DNA from 2 places in the Anaeromassilibacillus sp. D41t1_190614_C2 genome. Region 1 is predicted to be linked to the other one. Evidence: predicted binding sites of a transcription regulator. Region 1 holds the regulator's gene; the other holds the start of a gene.
What was found. Region 1 encodes HrcA, which represses chaperone genes, less so after heat shock. Its sites were predicted from a motif close to TGTTAGCACTCNNNNNNNNNGAGTGCTAACA; they were not measured.
Positions count from the first base shown of each region.

Region 2: clpB (ATP-dependent chaperone ClpB) is a predicted target of HrcA. The motif match lies at 2,284-2,314, and genes of this name have one in related genera.

Region 1 covers NZ_JADMOD010000004.1:123,706-129,228, forward strand. Annotated here, with positions in the region: gene dnaK (molecular chaperone DnaK) at 1-727, opposite strand, end outside; gene grpE (nucleotide exchange factor GrpE) at 806-1,402, opposite strand; gene hrcA (heat-inducible transcriptional repressor HrcA) at 1,455-2,486, opposite strand; gene hemW (radical SAM family heme chaperone HemW) at 2,782-3,900, opposite strand; gene lepA (translation elongation factor 4) at 3,893-5,523, opposite strand, start outside.
Region 2 covers NZ_JADMOD010000001.1:268,714-274,236, forward strand. Annotated here, with positions in the region: gene I2G69_RS01145 (DUF6602 domain-containing protein) at 1-805, shown strand, start outside; gene clpB (ATP-dependent chaperone ClpB) at 2,370-4,979, shown strand; gene I2G69_RS01155 (5-bromo-4-chloroindolyl phosphate hydrolysis family protein) at 5,452-5,523, shown strand, end outside.

The DNA of each region.
Region 1 (5,523 bases):
CGATCTTTGCCTTTTCTGCGGCTTCCTTCAGTCTCTGCATGGCCATCTTGTCGCCGGAGAGGTCGATGCCGTTCTCCTGCTTGAAGGAGGCAACCATCCAATCGATGATGCGCTTATCGAAGTCGTCGCCGCCCAAGCGGTTGTTGCCAGCGGTTGCAAGCACTTCCTGCACGCCGTCGCCCATCTCGATGATGGAGACATCGAACGTACCGCCGCCGAGGTCATACACCATGATCTTCTGCTCTTCGCCCTTGTCGATGCCATAGGACAGAGCCGCGGCCGTCGGCTCGTTGATGATACGCTTTACATCCAGGCCCGCGATCTTGCCGGCGTCCTTGGTCGCCTGGCGCTGTGCGTCGGTGAAGTATGCCGGGACGGTGATAACAGCGGAGCTGACGGTTTCGCCCAGATAGGCTTCTGCGTCCGCCTTCAGCTTTTGCAGGATCATTGCGGAAATCTCCTGCGGGGTGTAGCTCTTATCGTCAATCGTTACTTTATAATTGGAACCCATCTCTCTCTTGATGGAAGAAATGGTGCGGTCCGGGTTGGTGATGGCCTGGCGCTTTGCCACCTGGCCCACCATACGCTCGCCGGTCTTGGAGAACGCGACCACGGACGGCGTTGTGCGCGCGCCTTCTGCGTTTGGAATTACAACCGGCTCGCCGCCTTCAATCACGGCTACACAGGAATTCGTTGTACCAAGGTCAATACCAATTGTCTTGCTCATAATCTATACCTCCAGTTTTCATTCTGTTTTTTCAGTTGAATCTATATATTAGAAAGGGGATTGCGGGACAGTGGACGGTTAGTTTGCAACGACCACCGTTGCATGCCGGACGACTTTGTCGCCGATCTTGTATCCCTTTTGATAAACCTGCGCAACCACGTTTTCGGCTGCGTTTTCGTCGTCAATATGGGATACGGCGTTGTGCAGTTCCGGGTTGAACGCCTCCCCTGCGGCGCCCATCTCGGACACGCCCAGCTTTTCCAGCGCTTTTTTCAGCTGCGCCTGGACCATTTCCACGCCCTTGCGCAGGTCTTCGACACTGCACTCCTGCTGCTCCAGCGCGCGCTCCAGATTGTCTGCCACCGGCAGGAACTCCAGCACAGCGGCCGCTGTCGCATCGGAATAAATCGCTGCTTTCTCGCGCTCCGTGCGCTTGCGGTAGTTGTCATACTCCGCTGCGGTGCGCAGGAACTGGTCTTTCTGTTTTTTCAGTGCCTCTTCTGCTTCTTCAAGCTTTTTCTGCATCGCTTCTTTCTCTGCCTTGGCCTTTTTCCCGCCAAAGCCTCCTTTATCCTTTTTTTCGGCCTTTTCCGTTTCCTGGGAAGCCTCCGGCTCCGCGTCGGTCTGCGGGTCTGTTCCGGCTTCTGTCTGCGGATTCTTTTCCTCCGTATTCAACTGTCCGGACCCTCCTTCGTTTTAAATTGCGCCATTTGCGCTCTATCAAACACTAAAAGTCATAGTCCATCAATTCGGTGAGCATCTTCCCAACCGCGTCGGAAAGATATTCCATATGGGCGATCACCTTCGCGTAATTCATGCGCATCGGGCCGATGATCGCCAACGCGCCGGCGTCCTTGCCGCCGACGGTGTAGCGGGAAATCACCACGCTGGAATCCTTGAGTTCCGGGCGGCCCGTCTCGTCGCCGATGAGCACCTTCACGTTTTTGCTGCGCTGCTCCAACAAGCGGTTCAACTCGTCCGCATGCGCCAGGAAATCCATCATCCGGCGCGCGGTCAGCGAGAGCTCTGGATAGAAGAGCAGGTTCGTCTGCCCTTCCATGCAGATTTCCGCCTGCATGGAATCCCGCGCCACGTCGAGTACCGCCATAAACGCGGACGACATCAGGATCGCCATCTCCCCCATGGAGGCCGCCATGTTCTGGATAAAAGCGGGCGTCACTTCCGAAACCGGCATCCCTGCCAATTTCTCGTTGAACACCCGGAAGAACACCCGCAAGATCTCCTGCGACAGGTCAAAGTCGCAGTGGAACACGCGCGTCTTCATGGTCCCGGCGGAGGTCATCAAGATGACCATCGCGGTGCGGCGGCTGGTCTGCACGAATTGGATCGCGCGGATATTTGCCCCGCGGCCGCTCGGCGTTGTGGATACCGCCGCAAACCGGGTGGCAGCGGCCAGCACACGGGAAACGCCGTCCAGCAATTTTTCCGGATCATAGGCGCTGGAGAGCAGCTGGCTGTCCAGATAGCGCTTTTCTTCACGGGTCACGGGCTTTTTCTTCATCAATGAATCGATGTACACCCGGTACCCCATTTGGGTGGGAACCCTGCCCGCCGATGTGTGCGGCTGGTCCAGAAGCCCCATCTCCGCCAAATCGCTCATTTCATTGCGCACGGTGGCGGAAGAGACTGCAAAGTCGAGGTTGTCACAAAGCGCCTTCGAGCCGACCGGCTCGCCGGTGGCGACATACAATTCGACGACCGCCGCCAGAATTTTTTTCTTGCGTTCGCTGAGTTCCAACCTTCCCACCTCTCTTATTTGGATTCGGAGTTTAGCACTCTTTTATATCGAGTGCTAACTCTAGTTATTAATTTATCATTACTTTGCCCGGTTGTCAATAAGATAAATGTAAATTAATTATGAATCTGCAATAGAGAAACTTAGCAATTTGCCAAAAGGACGAATATGGCAACAAGGTTTCCCTTCCCTGAACCGGTCCTCGCGCCCACCGCCATGCTAATAAATAGAAAAAAGGCCGCACAGACCGGCCAAACCGCCAAATCTACACAACCTTTTGTATATTATTTTTCACTTATTACGTTTCGTATAAAATCTCCGCCAAAAGTGCGTTGGAAACCAAAAACCCCTTCCGGGTAAACCGGAAACCCTCCGGCCAACACTCCGTCAGGCCAACGCGGGCATACCGCTGCGCCGCACGTTTCCATCGCTCCGGAATGGGCTCGCCAAAGCGGTCCCGGTAGCGCGCCTCCTGTAAGCCCTCTGCCAACCGGAGTGCCAACATCGCATATTCCTCCGGCCCACCGGCGGGAATCTCCGGGTCGGCGTCCTCCTCCGGCGCTTGCCCTGCCAAAAACGCGCGCAGGTCGCGCGCCTCATAGAAGCGCTTCCCGTTCAAAAAGGAATGCGCGGCCGGGCCAAGACCGAGATATTCCTCGCAGTGCCAATACTTCAAATTGTGCCGGCTCTCAAAGCCCGGCCGGGCAAAGTTGGAAATCTCATACTGCATCAGGCCGTGCCGCTCCAATTCCTCGCAGGCTGCTTCGTAGAGGGAACAGGTCTCGTCCTCGTCCGGCAATTGCAGCTGCTCCCTGCGCTGGTAAAAGGCCGTGCGCGGTTCGATCTTCAACAGATAGGCGGACACATGCGGCACCCCCAGTTCCGCGCAAAACGCTGCGGAACGCCGGGCGCTTTCCACCGTCTGCCCTTCGATGCCGAGCATCAAATCGAGCGAGATGTTTTCGATCCCCGCTTTGCGCGCCGCCGCCACCGCTTCGGCCGCCTGCGCCACCGTATGGCGGCGGCCCAAGCGTTCCAACTCCCGGTCGTCCGCCGACTGCATCCCGATGGACAGGCGGTTGCCGCCCGCTGCCCGGAACCCCTGCAAAAAGCCCGTTAAATCCACGCCGGGGTTGACTTCCGCGGTGATCTCCGCCCCATCCAGTCCAAAGCAGGCCATCGCCTGCCCGATGAGGCGCGCCACCCGTTCGCCGCCCAACAGCCCGGGCGTCCCTCCGCCAAAGTACAGGGTATCCGCCGGGCGTTTGGTTTTATCCGAATTGTATTTTAATCTATCAATCATACAATCTGTATATAAATTAAGGGAATCCTCCGAGGCATGGACGGAATAGAAATCGCAATAGGGGCACTTTTTCTCGCAAAACGGCACATGCAGGTATAAACCGATCTTATTCATCCAGCTTCAGCACGCTCATAAACGCCTCCTGCGGCACCTCGACCGTGCCCAGCTGGCGCATGCGCTTCTTGCCTTCCTTCTGCTTTTCCAGCAGCTTCTTCTTTCGGGTGATGTCGCCGCCGTAGCACTTCGCCAGAACATCCTTGCGCAGCGCTTTGACGGTTTCGCGCGCGATGATCCGGCCGCCCACGCACGCCTGGATCGGCACCTCGAAGAGCTGGCGCGGGATCTTCTCGCGCAGCTTTTCCGCCATCTTGCGGGCACGCGGGTACGCCTTGTCCGCGTGGATGATAAACGAGAGCGCGTCCACGACCTCACCGTTGAGCATGATGTCCAGCTTGACCAGGTTGCTCTTCTGGTAGCCCGCCAGCTCATAATCGAAGCTGGCATAACCGCGGGTGCGCGATTTCAGCGCATCGAAAAAGTCGTAGATGATCTCATTGAGCGGCAGCTCATAATGGATATCGACGCGGTCCGTGTCGATGTAATTCATATCCTTAAATACGCCGCGGCGCTCCTGGCAAAGGTCCATAATATTGCCCACATATTCCTTTGGGGTGTAGATATGGGCGTTCGTAATGGGTTCTTCGGCCTGCGCGATCAGCGACGGGTCGGGATAGTTGGTCGGGTTGTCGATGGCGATCATCTCGCCGTCGGTCTTCGTGATATGGTAGACGACGCTCGGCGCGGTTGTGACGATGTCCAAATTGTATTCGCGCTCCAGGCGCTCCTGGATGATCTCCATATGCAAAAGCCCCAGGAAGCCGCAGCGGAAACCGAAGCCCAATGCGACGGAGGTCTCCGGCTCAAAGGAGAGTGCCGCATCGTTGAGCTGCAATTTCTCCAGCGCGTCCCGCAGGTCCGGGTATTTCGCGCCGTCCGCGGGGTAGATGCCGCAGAACACCATGGGCTGTACCGCGCGGTAGCCCGGCAGCGGCTCCTTCGCGGGGTTGTCCACGCGCGTGATCGTATCGCCGACCCGCGCTTCGCGGACCGCCTTGATCGACGCCGCGATATAACCGACCTCGCCCGCCCGCAGGCAGTCCATCGGCTCGAAGCTGGTGGCGCGCATATAGCCGCATTCCACCACGGTAAATTCGCTCCCCACGCTCATCATCCGGATCGTATCGCCCGGATGGACGGTCCCGTCCTTGATGCGCACATGGGCGATGACGCCCTTATAGGCGTCGTAGTAGGAATCAAAAATCAGCGCACGCAGGGGGGCGTCCTCATCGCCCTCCGGCGGCGGCACCTGCTTGACGATCTGCTCCATCACCGCGTCGATGTTGATGCCCATCTTGGCGGAAATGCAGGGGGCCTCGTCCGCCGGGATGCCGATCACGTCCTCAATCTCCTGCCGCACATGCTCCGGCTGGGCGCTCGGCAGGTCGATCTTGTTGATGACCGGCACGATCTCCAACCCTGCGTCCACGGCCAAATACGTGTTGGCCAATGTCTGCGCCTCGATGCCCTGGGAGGCGTCCACCACCAGCACCGCGCCCTCACATGCGGCGAGCGAGCGCGATACTTCATAGTTAAAGTCCACGTGGCCGGGCGTGTCGATCAGGTTGAACACATAATCTTGATCGTCCTTCGCGTGATAGACCAATGTCACCGCATGGG
Region 2 (5,523 bases), on a different contig from region 1:
CCTGCTTCGCAGCAAGCAGACGCTGCTGGAATCCAAGCTAGATGTGTTGATCAACCATCCGGTCACAAAGGGCGACCACTGCGAGGGGGCCTGGATCGACTTTTTCCGGAGCTTTTTGCCCAGCAAATATGCGGTGGATAAGGGGTTCGTATTCGACAGCAAAGGGGCGGTCAGCGAGCAGATCGATATTATTATCTATGATGCCCTGTATTCCCCGCTGATCTTTGGAACCGATGCGGGCGAAAAATTCATCACGGCGGAAAGTGTCTATGCGGTCTTTGACTCAAAGCAGAAGATCGACAAGGAGACGGTGGAGTACACAAACCGGAAAATCGAAAGCGTGGTGAACCTGCACCGGACATCGCGTAGAATGGTTGTCGCCGGTCGGGGGGTTTCCCCCAGAGACCTGCCGCCCATTCTCGGCGGAATTCTGGCCGCGGCATCCGCTGGTTGGAGCACAGTGGAGTCTTATGTGGAGGACAATCCGAACATTGACATCGGATGCGCGGTAAAATCCGGCTCTTTCTTAGTAAAGCGCGATCCGGAGAGAAATTTCTTATCCATGCTGCACAGCGAGCCGGAGGAAGCGGTTCTCGCGTTCTTTTATATGATTCTGGATGAGCTTTATAAGCTCGGGACCGTCCCGGCGATCGATATCCGCGATTATGCCAACGCGACATTGACAAACGTCCACTTAAAAACGGACGAAGAAAATTTGCAGACGGAGTCATCCGAAAAAACTTCTGAGGCAGATGGTTCTGTCTCGGAAGAGAAGGAAAACCAAGAGGAACCGGCTGTAAAATAAATAACATGTAAATCAAACAAGGCGCCTACCCCACGCAAATGGGATAGGCGCCTTGTTTTGTCCCCTGGCGGGGTAAGATTTCTGTCTTGGAATTGATGGCGTTTGGCTGGATGTAGCAGAATTGCCGTCCCCTGGCGGGGCATGGGGTGTAACGGGAGATGGTAATGACGGTCCATCGCTGATTCGCATTTTCGTCCCCTGGCGGGGTGAGGACTGTTATCCAACGATCAGAGGGCTATCACAATCGAGGTCGCATTTTCGTCCCCTGGCAGGGCGTGGTTGTGATGGTTCTCCAATATTCCTAACATCCCATGACATCCCATAGCCGTCCCCTGACGGGGCATGGGTTGTAACTTCCTAATCTAGTAGAGACTGCAAAAGGATATATATTTCCGTCCCCTTACGGGGAATGCGTTGTAACTGCGGTGCCGGCTGGATTTCGCTGGACTACACCACATAGCCGTCCCCTGGCGGGGTAAGGATTGTAACTCATAATCATATGGACCATACGGGATTGTCGTCCCCTGACGGGGCGTGGATTGTAACCGTACTTCTAACCATGAAACTCGCTGTTGTTTGGCTTTCCGTCCCCTGACGGGGCGTGAGGTGTAACCTCGCATCGTTTGCTAGTACGCCCAAAGCTCAAAAGTTTCCGTCCCCTGGCGGGGTTTGGATTGTAACGGGGAAGTGTTCTTCTTAGATTGGCTCTCCTGCAACGTTCCCGTCCCCTGACGGGGCGTGGGTTGTAACTTTATCTTTTCGAAATATCAGCTTATTTTGCAATAAAGTTTCCGTCCCCTGACGGGGCGTGGGTTGTAACTTTACTCCATATGGTTCCAAGGTTTTCGATACTTTTCCGTCCCCTGACGGGGCGTGGGTTGTAACCTGCCTGAGCTGGTAGGGGTGCGTAAGCAGTCTTTGTTTCCGTCCCCTGACGGGGCGTGGGTTGTAACCTGGCGTAAATGGCTAAACGAGCCGGCGGAAGAAGTTTCCGTCCCCTGACGGAGCGTGGGTTGTAACTCCACCCCTATTATACCCAGAAACCATGCGGGTTGTAAAGGCTCAAAGTGCGAACCTCATAAAAATAACCCCTGTTTTGCCTGGCTTTTAGCAAAAATACCGCTCCATCCCAGGCGCGCTGCGCGGTGCGGACTCCCCGGAAAACGGCTTGTGTACTTGGGGTCCGCACAAAGGCGGTTTTGTGCCCGGGAAACCGCTTTTCTGGTCAGCATTTCGAGGCGGATGCATTTTCCAAACTCTTTTGCAGATGTTTTTCCCAGCCCTTGTGTCGTATGATTTATGGAGGATTGCTGTGTTCAAAACCAGCGTTCCATTGTGGCTCTTTCCTCCAAAGGGCGTTCCAATTTGTGCATAGTCCAGACAAAAAATGGGCATTCTTCCCCTCGTGGGGAACAAATTTTCCGGTTTACATAAAATATTTCATCTGTTCATGATTTATTCATATATATGCGGTATACTTTTAGCACACTCGATAAAAGAGTGCTAAAAATATATTTCAAACCCGCATGAACACTGAATGTGTAAACGATAGGAGGGGTTGAACATGAATGCACAGAAATTCACCCAAAAATCCCTGGAAGCCATCCAGGAAGCCCAAAACCTCGCCATTGAAAACAACAATATGCAGATCGAGGAAGAACACCTCGTGGCGGCTCTGCTGCAACAGCGCGACGGGCTGATCCCGCAGCTGCTGAAAAAGATGCATGTAGACTGCGACGCCGTCCAGCGCGCAGTGGCGGAAAAGATTTCCCGCATCCCGGGCGTGACCGGCCCGGGCCGTGAGGCGGGGAAAATCTATGTTTCCGCAGACGTGGATGCAGTCCTGACTGCGGCGGAAAAAGAAGCCGACCGGATGAAGGACGAGTATGTTTCCGTCGAGCATATCATGCTTGCAATTTTAAACCGGCCTAACAACGCCATGAAGGACGTCTTCCAGCGCTTTGGCATTGAGAAGAACGCCTTCCTGACCGCGCTGTCCAGCGTGCGCGGCAACACCCGCGTGACCAGCGACACGCCGGAGGAAACCTATGACGCGCTCTCCAAATACGGCCAGGATCTGGTTGAACTTGCAAAGAACCATAAGCTCGACCCGGTGATCGGCCGCGACGACGAGATTCGAAACGTCATCCGTATTCTGTCCCGCAAGACGAAGAACAATCCGGTGCTGATCGGCGAACCCGGCGTCGGCAAAACCGCTATTGCGGAAGGCCTGGCACTGCGTATTGTGCGCGGGGACGTGCCGAACAACCTCAAAGACCGCAAAATCTTCTCCCTGGATATGGGCGCGCTGATTGCCGGCGCGAAATTCCGCGGCGAATTTGAGGAACGCCTCAAGGCAGTGCTGAACGAGGTCAAGAAGAGCGAGGGCCGGATTATCCTGTTCATCGATGAGCTGCACACCATTGTGGGCGCGGGCAAAACCGAGGGCTCCATGGACGCAGGCAACCTGCTCAAGCCGATGTTGGCGCGCGGTGAGCTGCACTGCATCGGCGCGACGACGCTCAACGAGTACCATCAATACATCGAAAAGGACCCGGCTTTGGAGCGCCGCTTCCAGCCGGTCATGGTGGATGAGCCGAGCGTGGAGGACACTATCTCCATCCTGCGCGGCTTAAAGGAACGTTATGAGGTGTTCCACGGCGTCAAGATCCAGGATCAGGCGTTGATTGCCGCGGCGACGCTCTCCAACCGCTATATTTCCGACCGTTTCCTGCCGGATAAGGCCATCGACCTGGTGGACGAAGCGTGCGCCATGGTCCGCACGGAGATCGACTCCATGCCGACCGAGCTGGACGAGATTTCCCGCAAGATCATGCAGCATGAAATCGAGGAAGCGGCCCTGAAAAAGGACACCGACCCGCTGACGCAGGAGCATTTGAAGGACATCCAGAAGGAACTGGCGGACCTGCGCGCCCAGTTCAAGGAAATGAAGGCAAAGTGGGAAAACGAAAAGCAGGCCATCGGCAAAGTGCAGAAGCTGCGCGAGGAAATCGAGCAGGTCAATGCAGAGATCGAAAAGGCCGAACGCGCCTATGATTTGAACAAGGCCGCCGAATATAAGTATGGCAAGCTGCCGGAGCTGCAAAAGCAGCTGGCAGAGGAAGAGCAGATCGCGGAAAAGAGCCAGTCCTCGGAGACAAACCTTCTGCGCGACAAGGTCACGGAGGAGGAGATCGCGAAGATCGTGGCCCGCTGGACGGGCATCCCGGTCTCCAAGCTGATGGAGAGCGAGCGCGAGAAGCTGCTGCACCTGGACGACATCCTGCATGAGAGGGTGGTCGGGCAGGACGAAGCGGTGGAGAAGGTCAGCGAAGCGATCCTGCGTTCCCGCGCGGGGATTCAGGATCCGAACCGCCCGATCGGTTCGTTCCTCTTCCTGGGCCCCACAGGTGTGGGCAAAACAGAGCTTGCAAAGGCCCTGGCGCAGGCGTTGTTCGATGACGAGCGCAATATGATCCGCATCGACATGACCGAATATATGGAGAAATTCTCCGTGTCACGTCTGATCGGCGCGCCTCCGGGATATGTCGGGTACGAGGAGGGCGGCCAGTTGACCGAGGCGGTCCGCCGGAAGCCGTACTCCGTCATCCTCTTTGATGAAGTGGAGAAAGCGCACCCGGATGTATTCAATATCCTGTTGCAGGTGTTGGACGACGGCCGCATCACAGATTCGCAGGGCCGTACCGTGGACTTCAAGAATACGATCATCATCCTGACTTCCAACCTCGGCTCCAGCGCCATCCTGGAAGGGATCGGTGCAGACGGCCAGATCAGCGAACAGGCGAAGGAGCAGGTGAACGCGCTGTTGAAGCAGCAGTTCCGGCCGGAATTCCTGAACCGTCTTGACGAGATTGTCTTCTACAAGCCGTTGACGCGCGACGAAATAGGCCATATTGTGGACTTACAGATGGTGGACTTACAGCGCCGTCTGGCGGATAAGCAGCTCGGCGTGAAGCTGACGCCTGAAGCCAAGACGTTCATTGTAGACAGCGGTTATGACCCGGTCTACGGTGCGCGCCCGTTGAAGCGTTTCCTCCAAAGCAAGGTCGAAACCCTGATTGCGAAGAAGATCATTCAGGGGAACATCAAGCCACGTGAGACGCTCCTTGTGGACTATGATGGCAAGCAGCTTGTTGTAAAAGATGAGGGATAATAGAAGCTCATTGAAGAATGGATGCAGTGCAATGTGTATCGCACATTGCACTGCATTTTTCTGCCTTTCGGCTTAACATCCCCTGATCCAACCAGGGGTAAATAAGAAAGCCTTGGCGAAACAAGTTCGTATTAGATGAAGATCGTCTTTGATTCCCAAAAAAATAGATTTCGAGCAAAGCACTCGGGAGTTTTTGCAGAATGTTACAGAAAACCAAAGTGAACTGGTTTACCAGTAGCAGGACAAGCGATGCAAGGATTTTTTCGTATCCGTTCCAGGACTCGGCAAGTACGAACCCCTCTGGGGGTGGGCAAACATTAGGTTACTAGTGATTTTGATTATCGGATAAACGATGGGCTGATGTCAAAATTGCTTTCGGTTCATCGCACGAAATATTGTTATTTTATAAGGAATGCGATATAATGAAACCGGTTATATTCTGGGAAGATTCCCTGGTGTGGAGGAACACCGTATGATTGATAAAGATTTTATAGATCATTTGGAGGAGCAAATCCACCAGACAGTCCAGGACGCCCTGGATCTG